Regions from separate parts of the Georgenia deserti genome, predicted to be linked through region 1. Evidence: riboswitches for the same ligand, from Rfam matches in the RefSeq annotation. Region 1 holds a riboswitch; each other region holds the start of a gene.

Region 1 (4,269 bases):
CACCACGGCCACCTGGACAACGGACAGCACCGCGGCGGCCCGTAGGTCGAGGAACTGGGTGGTCTGGACCCAGATCTCAGTCTCCACGGTGCCGTAGTCGACACCGCCCAGCACCATGACGACGCCGAACGCCGTCGCACAGAACAGGAACACCACGGAGGCGGCCGAGGCGATCGCCGGCCCGAGCGCCGGCAGGGTGACGGTCACGAAGGCGCGCACCGGCCCGGCACCCAGCGCGCGCGCGGCCTGCTCGAGCCTGGGGTCGAGCCTGGACCACAGCGCTCCCACGGTGCGGACCACGACCGCGTAGTTGAAGAACACCAGGGCGAGGACGACGGCGGTGAAGGTCCCGTCGAGGCCGAGGAACCCCAGCGGGCCGCCGTCGGTCAGGAGGGCGCGGAACGCGACGCCGACGACGACGGTGGGCAGCACGAACGGCACGGTCACGAAGGCCCGGACCAGTCCCTGGCCGCGGAACCGGCACCGGTAGAGCACGTACGCGCCGGGCACGCCCAGCACCACGGCGACCGCGGTGCCGACCGCCGACTGGGCCAGGGTCATCCCGATGACGCGCCAGGTCCGGTCGCGGGAGAGCACGTCGGCGAAACCGGAGAGGTCGAGTGCGCCGTCGGTCATAACGCCGCGAGCGAGCAGGGTCAGCACGGGCCAGGCGAAGAAGGTGCCGAGGAAGACGAGCGGGACGGCGGCGGCGACCACCCAGAACAGCGCCGCCGCCCCGCCCCGAGAGAACGTCCGATCCGGCAGCGGCCGGCCGGTGACCACGGCCATCAGCCGACCACGATCTCCCGCCACGCGGCGATCCAGTCCTCGCGGTTGGCGTCGACCGTGGCCGGGTCGACGGCGCGGGGTTCCTCGGCCAGCGGCGCGTGCTGCCGCCAGGCCTGCGGCAGGTCGACCGAGTCGTCGACGGGGTACATGTACATCTGGCCGGGGATGTCCTCCTGGACCGGCGTGGAGACCAAGAAGTCCACGAAGGCGCGCGCCCCCTGGGGATTCTCGGCACCCGCGAGGACACCGGCGTACTCGACCTGCCGGAAGCAGGTGGACAGCAGCGCACCGGTGCGGGGCTCGCCGCCGGACTCGGGGACCTCGGCCGCGGGTGAGGAGGCGTAGGAGAGCACGATCGGGCGCTCGCCCGCCCCCTCGGAGCCGGAGAAGTCGACGTAGTAGGCGTCGGACCAGGAGTCGACGACCTTGAGACCGTTGGCATCGAGGTCGCGCCAGTAGTCCTGCCAGCCGTCCTCGCCGAACTCGTCGACGGTGGCGAGCAGAAGGGCCAGTCCCGGTGAGGAGGTGGCCGGGTTGGTCACCACCGTCAGGTCGCGGTAGTCCTCCTCGGTCAGGTCCGCGAAGGTCTGCGGCTCGGGGACGTCGTGCTCGGCGAACCACCGGTGATCCACGTTGAGGCAGACATCGCCCATGTCCACGGGCGTGAGGGTGTCGCCGAGGTCGTAGGCGTCGGCGGAGGCCGGCTGGTCCGCCGGGGTGTACGGCGCGAGGACGTCGGCGCCGACCGCTCGGGCGGCGAAAGCGTTGTCGATCCCGTAGACGACGTCGCCCAGCGGGGAGTCGGCCGTGAGCACGAGCTGGTTGACCAGGGCGCCCGCGTCACCCGGGGCGACGGTCTCGAGCGTGTAGCCGGTCTCGGCCTCGAACCCGGACAGGAGCTCCTCGCTCAGCGCGAAGGAGTCGTGGGTGACGACGGTGAGGGTGCCGCCGGAGTCCCCGCCGTCCTCGGTGTCCGCGGCGGAGCTGTCCTCGCCCGCCGGGGCGCTGTCGGTTCCGTCGCCGGCGGTCTCGTCCCCGTTGCCGGTGAGGGTGCAGGCCGTGAGGGCCAACGTGGCGACGGCGACGACGCCGGTGCGGACGAGCCGCGTGGCGGTGTGGGCCATGGCGTTCCTCCCGTGGTGCAGGAGGGCCTGCGAGCGCGCTCGCAGGGAGAGACGTCCCGACTCCCTTCGCCGGTGCTAACCGGTGCAGGTTCGAGGGTCTGCGGAGGTCCGCACTCTCAGCGCCCGGTGGCGCTCCCCTGTCGTGCTGCCGACAGTAACACCGCGGGAGGATGCGGCGTGGCGGCCGTGAGGTCCTGACCCGTCATGCCGGCCGCCCGTGAGGCGGCCGCGCCGTCAGGTGGCGGCTCCTGCCCGGAGCGTGGCGACGGCGTAGGGCCAGTGCCCGGTGTCGTCGACCAGCGCCAGGTCGGCGCGCATCCCGGGCGCGATGACGCCGCGGTCGGTCAACCCGGCCACGCGCGCGGGGCCGGAGGTGATGAGGCCGACGGCGCGGGGCAGGTCGACGATGCCGTCGCGGGCCAGCAGCGTCACCGCGGCGAGCAGCGCCGTGGGCAGGTAGTCCGACGCCAGGGCGTCGACGACGCCGCGGGAGACGAGTTCGCGCGCGGAAACGTTGCCGGAGTGCGAACTCCCGCGCAGCACGTTGGGGGCACCGGCCACGACGTGCAGGCCGCGGTCGCGGGCACGCTCGGCGGCGGCGAGGGTCGTCGGGAACTCGGCCACGGCCCCGCCCCGGGCTGCCAGGGCGTCGACCGCCTCCGGAGAATCGGGATCGTGTCCGACGAGGCGGATCAGCCCGTCGCGGGCGAGTCCGGACAGCCAGTCGAGGTTCGCCGCGCGGACGTCGGCGAGGGCCGCGCTCGCCCGCACTCGGGCGCCGATCCGTGCGTCCGCCTCGTCCGGGGACATGCCGTCCCGTTCGATCATGAACCGGCGCAGGCCGGAGGGGTCGGCGTACTGGCCCTGACCGGGTGTGTGGTCCTCGTGCGAGACGAGCGCCGGCGGTTCGCCGCCGCGGTGACGGCCCAGCGCCTCGATCCGCCGGGAGAGGGTGGTCGCCCCCGCGGCGGAGAGCACGTCGAGACGGTGCAGCACGCGGTGGTCCACGCGGTAGGACGGCGTCGTGTCCGCCACCCCGCACAGGTCGAGCGCGCGGTCGGGACGGCGGGCGACGCCGCGGGTGTTCTGGTGCTGGAACGCGGCACCGTGGAACATCGTGGTGGTCCCGGCCGCTGCGGCACGTCCCTCGAAGGAGGCCATGGCGAACTCGATCGGCACCTCGGCGCCGGGGCGAGGTGTCCGCTCGGTCTCGAGCGCGTCGCTGTGCACGTCGACGAAGCCCGGCAGCAGCAGGAGGTTCTGCCCGTCGATGACCGGGCGGTCGCCGGGCCCGGCGGACGCGCCGGTGGTCACGTCCTCGATGCGGCCGTCCTCGACGGTGATCGTGGCGTTCTCGACGATCCGCTCGGCCAGGACGGCCCGGACTCCCCGCAGCCGGTAGGACGGGCGTGGGGCGCCGAGCGCCCAGGCCTCGGCCCGGTCGGCGCCGGGGACGGTGGTGGCCTCGACGCTCACGCGACCTCCTCCAGTGCGGTGTGGTGCTGGGCGAGGATCGTCTCCGGGCTGCCGTCCGCAAGGACCCGGCCACGGTCCATGACGACGGCACGGGTGGCCAGCCGCCGGATGATGCGCATGTCGTGATAGACGGCGAGGACGCTGACCTCCCGGCGGGCGAGCGTGTCGATTTCCGCAAGCGCACGCTCCCGGTTACCGGGGTCGAGCGCCGAGACGGGCTCGTCGAGCAGGAGCAGGCGCGGCGGGCTGACGATCCCGGCAGCGAGGTTGACGCGTTGCCGCTCCCCACCGGAGAGCACGCTGCAGTCGACGGCCCACAACGGCTCGTCGATCCCGAGCCGGCGCAGGGTCCCGACGGCGGCGTCCTCGGCGGCGTCGGCCTCGAGACCGCGGCGCCGTGCCGCGGTGCGGACGTGCTGCAGTGGACCGGTGCGCGGCGGGGCGGCGAGGAACTGGGCGACGTAGCCGATCTCGCGGCCGCGCAGCCGGGCGAGCTGCCGGTCCGGCAGCGTGGTCAGCTCGACGGGTCCCGAGCCGGTCCGCAGCGTGACACGGCCGGCGTCCGGCAGGTAGGTGCGGTAGACGCACCGCAGCAGGCTGGACTTGCCGGCACCGCTGGCGCCGGCGACGGCGACGTGCTCACCGGGGCCGACGTCCAGGGCGACCCCGTCGAGCGAAGTGATCACGCGGCCGGTGGCGTGCAGCGTGAATGTCTTGTGCAGTCCGGTCACCGACAGGATCGGCGTCGTCATCTCGTCTCCTTGTCCGTGGCCACCCGCTCAGCCGCGGGCGGCGGCGACGAGGCGCTGGGTGTAGGCCTCGTGCGGGTCGGCGAAGAGCTGGTCGGTCAGGCCCTGCTCGATGACCAGGCCGCGGTGCA
Region 2 (4,269 bases), on a different contig from region 1:
GCGTCGACTTCCCGACGCCGTTCGCGCCGAGGATCGCGACCACCTCACGGGCGTGCACCTCGAGGTCGACCCCGGTGAGCAGCGCCGGCGGCCGGGGATCCTTCCGGCGTCGTCGCGGCGACGGACGTGCGACGGCGAGGTCCCGGGCGGCCAGCAGCGGCACGCCAGGCGCTCCCGCTGAAGCGTCGCCATGCGCTCCCGCTGGAGCGCGGTTCGCCCCGTGCGGTGACACGTCAGGTCCTGCACAGGATTGACGAGTCGGCACATCATTGACGAGTCGCGGACCGGGGGAGGTCACCAGCGAGTCCAGGTAGGCGACGTTCTCGGGGTGGGCGAGCCCGCCGTCGGCACCGGTCAGCGCCTGCAGCTCGGCGTCCAGCGGTAGCCAGCATCCCGCGGCGTGCAGGTCCCTCGCACAGTCGCGCAGCACAACGTCGGTCGGCCCGTCGGCGATGACCCGTCCGGTCTCGTCGAGCGCCAGCGCGCGGCCGGGCAGACCCGTGGTGCCCGCGCCCCCGGCCCATTCGTCCAGCCGGTGCTCGACCAGCATCACGGCCGGCCGGTAGGTCTCCACAGCCCGGCCGAGTGCCTCGCGGACTGCCGCGACGCCGTCGGGATCGAGCATCGAGGTCGGTTCGTCCAGCAGTAGGACGTCCGGTTCGGTGACCAGTGCGGCCGCGAGCGCGACACGCTGGGACTCCCCGCCGGAGAGGGCTGCGGTGGCGCGCGTGCGCAGGTGCGCGGCGCCGGCCGCCTGGAGCGCCGCGCCGATCCGCCCGTCGATCGCCGCCGGCTCGACCGCGTGGTTCTCCAACGGCAGGGCGAGCTCCTGCTCGACCACGGGCAGGCACACGGACGAGGAGGGGTCCTGGGCGACCATGCCCAGGTGCCGGGAGCGTTCGACCACGGTGGTCTCCTCCGTCGTCGTCCCGGCCACGGTCACCTCGCCGGCGAGCTCAGCGTGGACGGTGTGCGGAACGACCCCGGTGATCGTGTGCACCAGCGTGGACTTGCCGGAACCCGACGCACCGAGAATCACCACCTGCTCGCCCGGGCTGAGCCGCAGGGTGAGGTCGGTCAGGACCGGCTCGTCCCGCCGCGGGAAGGAGACCGTGACGCCGACCAGGTCGACGACGTCAGGCGGTGGCGTGGTCCTCATGACCGCGCGGCGGCGCGCCCGATGGCGAAGTTGTCGACGACGCCGGTCCGGGCCAGCGCGTCGACGATCACCTTGGCGAGCAGGCCGCCGAGGACGACGCCGGAGACGCACTGCATCACCAGTCGCAGGGCGAAGATGTCCTGCCCGTACCACCCGGAGCGGAACGCGGTGAAGAAGAAGACCAGGCCCGCGCCGAGGAGGCCGGAGAGGGCGAAGACGCCCCAGCCGTAGCGCCGGTAGCGGGTCAGAGCGAAGGCGAGTTCGCTGCCGAAGCCCTGGATCGCCGCAGAGATGATGAGCGTGGGCCCGACGGGCGAGCCGAGGAAGACCACCTCGATCACCGAGGCGAGGATCTCGGCGGCGATGCCGGCACCGGGGCGCCGGATGATCGCGATCGCGATCGGGGCGACGAGCAACCAGCCACCGAGCAGGAGATGCTGGGAGAGATCGCCAGCGGGCCCCATGAGGACCGCCAGACCGTTCCAGGCCTGGACGAGCACCCAGTAGACGAACCCGAAGACGACGCCGAGGACGACCATGAGCACGAGGTCGCGCATGGTCCAGGCCGGACGCCGGGACAGACGCGGGCCGGAGGTGTCGGTGCGCATCGCCGTCAGCCCTCCGCCTGCGAGGGCGAGCCCACCGAGATCGTCAGGTGCGTGACCACGTGCGGGACGTGTGCGCCGACTTGCGACCAGGCGTCGACCGCCGTCGCGACCACCTCGGAGACGTCACCGGTGAGCTTGGTCGCGTAGTGGTTCGGGCTCGCGCCGGTCCCTCGCCGGTGCGCCGCGGCGATGGCCTCCTCGATGTGGGTCATGTGGTCGTCCGGGTCGCCACCGTCGAGCAGCGGGTACAGCGACCACTGTGCAGCGGCCGCGATGCCGGTCGCTTCGAGCTCGACGGGCGCCGGGTCCGGCAGGCCGGTCACGGACAGGTCACACGCCAGCTCGCCGGGGCAGCCCCGCGAGAACAGCGCGTGCGCCACCACGTGCCCGCCGCCGGACCGGCGCGAGGCGGCGGCGAGGACGGCGGTCAGGTAGTCCGCGAGTCGCTGCTCGGCCGGCGCCTCTTGCGCACCGACATAGGTGCTGACCTCATCGGTCTCCAGGACGAGGCCGTGGGCCAACCCGGCCTCCTCGACGTCGGCCAGCGCACCGAGGATGACGTCGACGAAGGCATCGGTGTGCGGATGGATGCTGAACCTCATGCCGATCCCGAGCTCGGCCGGGGTAGCTCCCGGCCGGCGGCCACGGGTGGTCGACACGCTCGAGGACCGGTCCGACGGCGCGGTCGGTTCGGTCGGTGGCGTCGCGTCAGTCTGTGTGGTCATCACGGTCCCTCTTCTCGGGCCCGCGGGTACGTCGAGACTCGCCGTCGCAGGCGACGGCGGGTGCCCTGCTCCCTACGCCGGTGCGAACCGGATCAGGTGTACGGGTCTGCGGACGTTCCGCACTCTCAGCGCCTTCTCGGCGCTCCCCGGGGGTCACGTCGAACTTAGCCACACGGCAGGCGACTGTCCACACGGCTCGGATCCCGGACCGGCGCACCGATGACTGACCCACCGCTCGGACGTCTATCACTGTGACGGGCCGAACGGCGGCCCCCACGAGAAAGGTCGGATCGATGATCCTCACCAGTCACTTCATCACGCTCGACGGCGTGGTCCAGGCTCCGGAAGACTGGCACGCGTCCTTCGCGTCGGACGAGCAGTACGACGTCATGCGCAGCCAGCTGGCTCGCCTCGACGGCCACCTCATCGGACGGCGCACATACGACGAGTTCGCCGCCTACTGGCCACACCAGGACGGGGAGGTCCCGTTGGCCGACGAGACGAACAGCCTGCACAAGTTCGTGGTGTCCTCGACCGCCGAAGTCGGCTACCAACCGGCCGAGGTCATCGCCGCCGACGCGCGCACCGCCGTCGCCGAGGTCGAGCGCCGTGGCCTGACGGTCGGCGTGTACGGCGCCACCCGCCTGACCCGGGCACTCCTGTCCATCGACGCCGTCGACGAGATGCAGTTCTATCTCGACCCGGTCGTTCTCGGCACGGGTGAGCGGCTCTTCGACGCCGGCGTCGGCCAATCGCGATTGGTCCTCGGAGCTGCTCGCGAGCTGCCGCACGGCGTGATGCACCTGACCTACCGGAGGTCGGCGTGACAGGCCCCGGGAAGAAGACGGGGCGCCGCGAGGCGCTCGAGGCCGAACTCGCCCGGCAACGGCCGCGGCTGAGGCTGCACTGCTACCAGATGGTCGGCAACCTCGACGACGCCGACGACCTCACTCAGGAGACGGCGTTACGGGCCTGGCGTGGTTGGCAGACCTATCGAGGCAACTCGTCCCTGACCACCTGGCTGTACCAGATCGCGTCCCACGCCTGCCTCGACCATCTACGGCGCCGGGCGCGGGAACGCCGTCCCCACGTCCCGGCGTCGGACTTCCCGAGCGTCCCGGCCCAGGTAGCCGTTCCGTGGCTGCAGCCCTACACGGATGAGGCGGTCGGCCTGGCCGCCGGCACTGCGGAGCGGGCGCCCGGACCCGAGGACCGGACGCTCGCGCGTGAGACCGTCCGCCTCACCTTCGTCGCCGCGGTCCAGTTCCTCCCGCCACGCCAGCGTGTGGCCTTGTTGTTGCGGGACGGACTCGACTGGCCGGTGCACCGGTGTGCCGAGACGCTGGAGACATCACCGGCGGCGGTCAACAGCGCCGTGCAGCGTGCCCGCGCGAGGATGCGGGACGTGCTCGGGGTCGATCCGGACCGATGGGACGCCGGCGAGCGTGCCGGACCGCTGGTGGAGGAGTACATCGCGGCGATCGAGTCGGCCGACGACGCACGCATCGCCCGGCTGCTGCACACCGAGGTCCAGGTCAGTCACGCCCCGTGGGCGGGCGGGAACATGACCGACGACGTCGTCTGGTACGGCGGTGTGGACACTGTCCTCGACGGGTGGGCACCGATTCTGCACACCGACGACGCACCCGAGATGATCCTGCGGCCGGTGGCCCTGAACGGCGACGTCGGGATCGCCTCGTGGATCCGCGGGCGGGGGGCACGCGAATGGGAGACGTTCTCCCTGAACGCTTTGCGTGTCCGGGACGGACGCGTCCTG
Region 3 (4,269 bases), on a different contig from region 1:
CACCGCGCAGCCGTAGGCGCCGAGCGCGGAGAAGGTCTTCAGGTCCGCCTGGATGCCGGCGCCGCCCGAGGGGTCGGATCCGGCGATGGTCAGCGTGACGGGGATCGCGGTCATGAGGCTCCTTCCCTCGCGGCGTCCCAGCGGTCGCGTAGCTCACGCGTGGCCGCCGCGGGTTCGTCGGCGGCACAGATCGCGCTGACGACGGCGGCACCGGCCACGCCGGTCGCCCGCACCTCGGCGATCCGCCCGGCGTCGATCCCGCCGATGGCGACGCACGGCCACGGGCTCGCGGCCACGACGTCGCGCAGCCGACCCGGGCCGCCCGGCGGGGCGTGCCCGGGCTTGGTCGACGTCGCCCAGACCGGCCCGACGCCGAGGTAGTCGAGGGCCTCGCCGTACTCACGCGCGGCCTCGACCTGCCCGACGTCGTGCACGGACAGCCCCAGCAGTCGCGTCTCGCCGAGCAGGGCACGAGCCCGCGGGACGGACATGTCGCCCTGGCCGATGTGTGCGCCGTCCGCCCCGATCTCGCCGACGAGATCCGCGCGGTCGTTGACCAGCAGCGGCACCCCGGTCCCGGCCAGCACGTCCCGGACGGCCCGCCCCAGGGCCACCAGCTCCCGGTCACCGGCGTCCGGATCCCGCAGCTGGACCATGGTGACCCCGGCCCGCACGGCCGCGGCCACGGTCTTCGGCACCCCCCGCTCGCCGCACATCCCGGTGTCGGTGACCAGGTACAGCGAGTAGTCCGGCGCTGGTCGCACGGACGTCATGAGAGGCGGACGCCGTCGGCGACGGCCGCAGGTTGGAGGCGGTCCAGTTCGTCGAGCAGCGCGACGGCGAAGCTGCCCGGTCCCCGGGCGGCGCGTTGGGCGGCTTCGGCCGCGAGTGTGAAGACCGCTGTCGCGGCCGTCGCGGCGACCAGGCGGTCGGCGACGACGGCGGTGAACCCGGCCATGAGCGCGCCGAGGGCGCAGCCCGCACCGGTGACCTTGGTCAGCAGCGGACTGCCGTTGGACACCCGCACCACTCGCTCGCCGTCGGTGACGTGGTCCACCCGACCGCTGACGGCGACGACGCAACCCAGTTCGTGAGCCAGCGCGGTGGCGGCGGGCATGGCGTCCTCGGCGGCGTCGACGCCTTCGACACCCTTTCCGCCCGTGCCCCCGTCGAGGGCGAGGATCTCCGAGGCGTTCCCGCGGATGACGGCGGGTGCGTGGCGGCCGAGCAGGTCATGGGCGATGCGCGTCCGCCACGCCAGGGCACCTGCCCCGACCGGGTCGAGCACCCACGGCGTGCCGGCCTCGGCGGCGCCCGCCACCGCCTCGGTCATGGCGGCGGCGGTCTCCTCCTGGGGAGTGCCGACGTTGACGAGGACGCCGCCGGCCACGCCGGCGCACGCGCGGGCCTCCTGCGGGTTGTCGACCATCACCGGGCTGGCACCGGCGGCGAGCAGCGTGTTCGCGGTCCATTGGGCGACGACGACGTTGGTCAGGCACTGGACCAGCGGGGCGCCCTCCCGTAGCGCGGACAGGGCGGCTGCCAGACCGCCCGGATCAACGGTGTCGACGGGAGTGGAGGGTGCAGACATCTGCGACGTTCCCTTCGCTAGTACGAACTAGATCAGGTTCAACGGGTGTGCTCTCAGCCGTGCCGGTGCACGGCACCCCGCGTCGTGGCCAGGGTACGCCCCCGCCGGTGGGTCGGCGCGCGTTCGGTCGGTGAGCGTGAGCGATCACCACCGAGGGCAAGCGCCCTCGCCGATGTCTCGGATGCTGGTCCCGGCCGGCCCGGCGGTCTCACATGCCGTCCCCGTCCTTCTCACGCGGCGGGATAAGGGGCAGCCTGCACCCTGCACCCGTCTGCGTACCGCGTGTGCGTAGATACGAGTCCGTGACGAGACCGGAGAGGAGGCCCGGCCACATGCCCGAACCGACCGTGCTGTGGACGCCGCCGGAGTCGGCGTTCGAGGACTCGGCGATGGCGCGCTTCGCCCGTGCCCAGGGCCTCGACCCGCACCGCTACGACGAGCTGCACGCCTGGTCGGTCACCGACCGCGCCGGCTTCTGGTCCGCGCTGTGGGACTTCGCCGGCGTCGTCGGCGAGAAGGGTGACGTCATCGAGCAGCCCCCCGGGGCGACGGCGCACCAGGAGGAGCTGGCGTCCCTGCGGCACGGCCACATGTTCGGCACCCGCTTCTTCCCGCACGGGCGGTTGAACGTCACGGAGAACCTGTTGCGGGGCGCCGGCGGCCGCCTCGCCGTCGTCGCGGCCGACGAGACGGGCGTCCACACTCGCCTGACGTTGGACCAGCTCCGCGGCCGGGTGGCGGCCGTCCAGGCCGGGCTGCGGGCTCGGGGCGTGCGCCGCGGCTCCGTCGTCGCCGGCATCATGCCGAACGACGTCGACAATCTCGCCGCGATGCTCGCCACCCTGAGCCTCGGCGCGGCCTGGGCCGGCTGCTCGCCCGACTTCGGGCCGGTGGGACTGCGGGACCGGATCGGGCAGGTCTCCCCCGCGCTCGTCATCTCGGCCGGCAGCTACACCTACAACGGCAGGGCGTTCGACGTCGCCGCCAAGGCTCGTGAGGTCCTCGATGGTCTCGAGGCCCGCGCGGAGCTCGTCGTCACCGGTACTCCGCAGTGGCAGGAGGAGTTCTGCGACACCGGCGCGGAGCTCGTCCTCGAGCGGCACCCGTTCGACACCCCCGGGCTCATCATGTTCACCTCCGGGACCACCGGGCTGCCGAAGGCCATCGTGCACGGCGCGGGCGGCGTGCTCCTCCAGCACCTCAAGGAACACGTGCTGCACGGCGACGTCCGCCCGGGCGATGTGCACTCCTGGTTCACCTCGACCGGGTGGATGATGTACGGCTGGGTCGTCTCGGTGCTCGCGGCCGGCGCCGCCGTCGTCCTCATCGACGGCAACCCGGCCCCACGCAGGCCCGACGGGACACCGGACCGCGGGCACCTGTGGCGGCTGGCCGAGGACGCCGGGATCACGCACTTCGGCACCTCGCCCGCCTACCTCTCCGGCCTCACCGGTGCCGGCTACCGACCGGCCGAGCACCACGACCTGGGAATGCTCCGCTCCGTCCTCTCCGCCGGGGCGCCACTGAGCCCGGAGCAGTACGACTGGTTGTACGCCCACGTCAAGGCCGACATGATCGTGGCCTCGATCTGCGGCGGGACGGAGATCCACGGCTGCTTCCAGCTCGGCTCGCCGATCCATCCCGTCCGGCGCGGGGAGATCACCTGCCTCGCCCTCGGCCACGCCATGGCCGTCCTGGACGAGCGCGGCGCCCCGGTGGTCGGGGTCAAGGGCGAGCTGGTGTGCACCGAGCCGTTCCCCTCCATGCCGCTGACCTTCCTCGGCGAGGGAGGCCTGCGCCGCTACCACGACGCCTACTTCGCCGACCGCCCCGACATCTGGACCCACGGCGACCTCGCCGAGATCACGCCGCGCCGCTCGGTGGTCGTCTACGGCCGCAGCGACACGACGCTCAAGCCCCAGGGGGTGCGGATCGGCACCGCGGAGATCTACCGCGTGGTCGACCGCCGCCCGGAGATCGCCGACGCCGTCGTGTTCGGGCACCAGCGGGCCACGGACGAGGACGTGGTGCTGTGCGTCGTCCCCGCCGACGGCGTGGACCTCAGCGACGAGCTGGTCAGCGCTCTGCGGGCGGACATCCGTGCGCAAGCCTCGCCGCGGCACGTGCCGGCGCAGGTGTTCGCGGTACCCGCGGTCCCGGTGACGCACAACGGCAAGAAGGCCGAGGGCGCGGCCAAGGCGGCTGCGGCCGGATTGCCGGTCAAGAATGAGGCGTCACTGGCCAACCCGCAGTGCCTGTCCGCCTACCGCCAGCTCTTCGCGCAGGAGACGGTGTGACGCGGCCGCCCGGGACCTCGCGCGCGGCGATCATCGGCGTCGGCGAGCTGACCCCGGTGCGACGCACCGAGGGTGCGACCACCATGGGGCTGCTCGCCCGTGCCGCCCGGCTCGCGCTGGACGACGCCGGGTTGGAACCGGGCGACGTCGACGGCCTGTTCATGGGCCCGCAGGTGGGCGAGACACCGCAGCACGTCCCCGCCACCCTCGCCGAGTACCTGGGTCTGGCGCCACGTGCCGCCAACGTGGTCGACCTCGGCGGAGCCACCGGCCCGGGGATGATCTGGCGTGCCGCGGCCACCATCGACGCGGGGATGGCCGAGACGGTGCTGTGCCTGGTGGGCAACCACCGCAATCCGGAGCCGGTGCGCTCGCCGAACC

The links. Region 1 has a riboswitch for thiamine pyrophosphate ahead of ACFSE6_RS13060 (thiamine ABC transporter substrate-binding protein). Riboswitches for the same ligand answer to the same signal wherever they lie in the genome.
Region 2: it holds a riboswitch for thiamine pyrophosphate, as region 1 does, so the genes downstream of both, ACFSE6_RS07730 (YkoF family thiamine/hydroxymethylpyrimidine-binding protein) here and ACFSE6_RS13060 (thiamine ABC transporter substrate-binding protein) in region 1, are expected to answer to the same signal.
Region 3: it holds a riboswitch for thiamine pyrophosphate, as region 1 does, so the genes downstream of both, thiM (hydroxyethylthiazole kinase) here and ACFSE6_RS13060 (thiamine ABC transporter substrate-binding protein) in region 1, are expected to answer to the same signal.

Annotation. Positions count from the first base shown of each region.
Region 1 is NZ_JBHUEE010000007.1:22,637-26,905, forward strand. Features, by position in the region: gene ACFSE6_RS13055 (ABC transporter permease) at 1-789, opposite strand, end outside; gene ACFSE6_RS13060 (thiamine ABC transporter substrate-binding protein) at 789-1,913, opposite strand; TPP riboswitch at 1,958-2,062, opposite strand; gene ACFSE6_RS13065 (alpha-D-ribose 1-methylphosphonate 5-triphosphate diphosphatase) at 2,148-3,389, opposite strand; gene ACFSE6_RS13070 (ATP-binding cassette domain-containing protein) at 3,386-4,141, opposite strand; gene ACFSE6_RS13075 (alpha-D-ribose 1-methylphosphonate 5-phosphate C-P-lyase PhnJ) at 4,169-4,269, opposite strand, start outside.
Region 2 is NZ_JBHUEE010000003.1:197,024-201,292, forward strand. Features, by position in the region: gene ACFSE6_RS07720 (ABC transporter ATP-binding protein) at 1-1,159, opposite strand, end outside; gene ACFSE6_RS07725 (ECF transporter S component) at 1,156-1,767, opposite strand; gene ACFSE6_RS07730 (YkoF family thiamine/hydroxymethylpyrimidine-binding protein) at 1,773-2,492, opposite strand; TPP riboswitch at 2,543-2,651, opposite strand; gene ACFSE6_RS07735 (dihydrofolate reductase family protein) at 2,786-3,319, shown strand; gene ACFSE6_RS07740 (RNA polymerase subunit sigma-70) at 3,316-4,269, shown strand, end outside.
Region 3 is NZ_JBHUEE010000003.1:289,228-293,496, forward strand. Features, by position in the region: gene thiD (bifunctional hydroxymethylpyrimidine kinase/phosphomethylpyrimidine kinase) at 1-114, opposite strand, end outside; gene thiE (thiamine phosphate synthase) at 111-773, opposite strand; gene thiM (hydroxyethylthiazole kinase) at 770-1,591, opposite strand; TPP riboswitch at 1,583-1,681, opposite strand; gene ACFSE6_RS08110 (acetoacetate--CoA ligase) at 1,924-3,888, shown strand; gene ACFSE6_RS08115 (thiolase family protein) at 3,885-4,269, shown strand, end outside.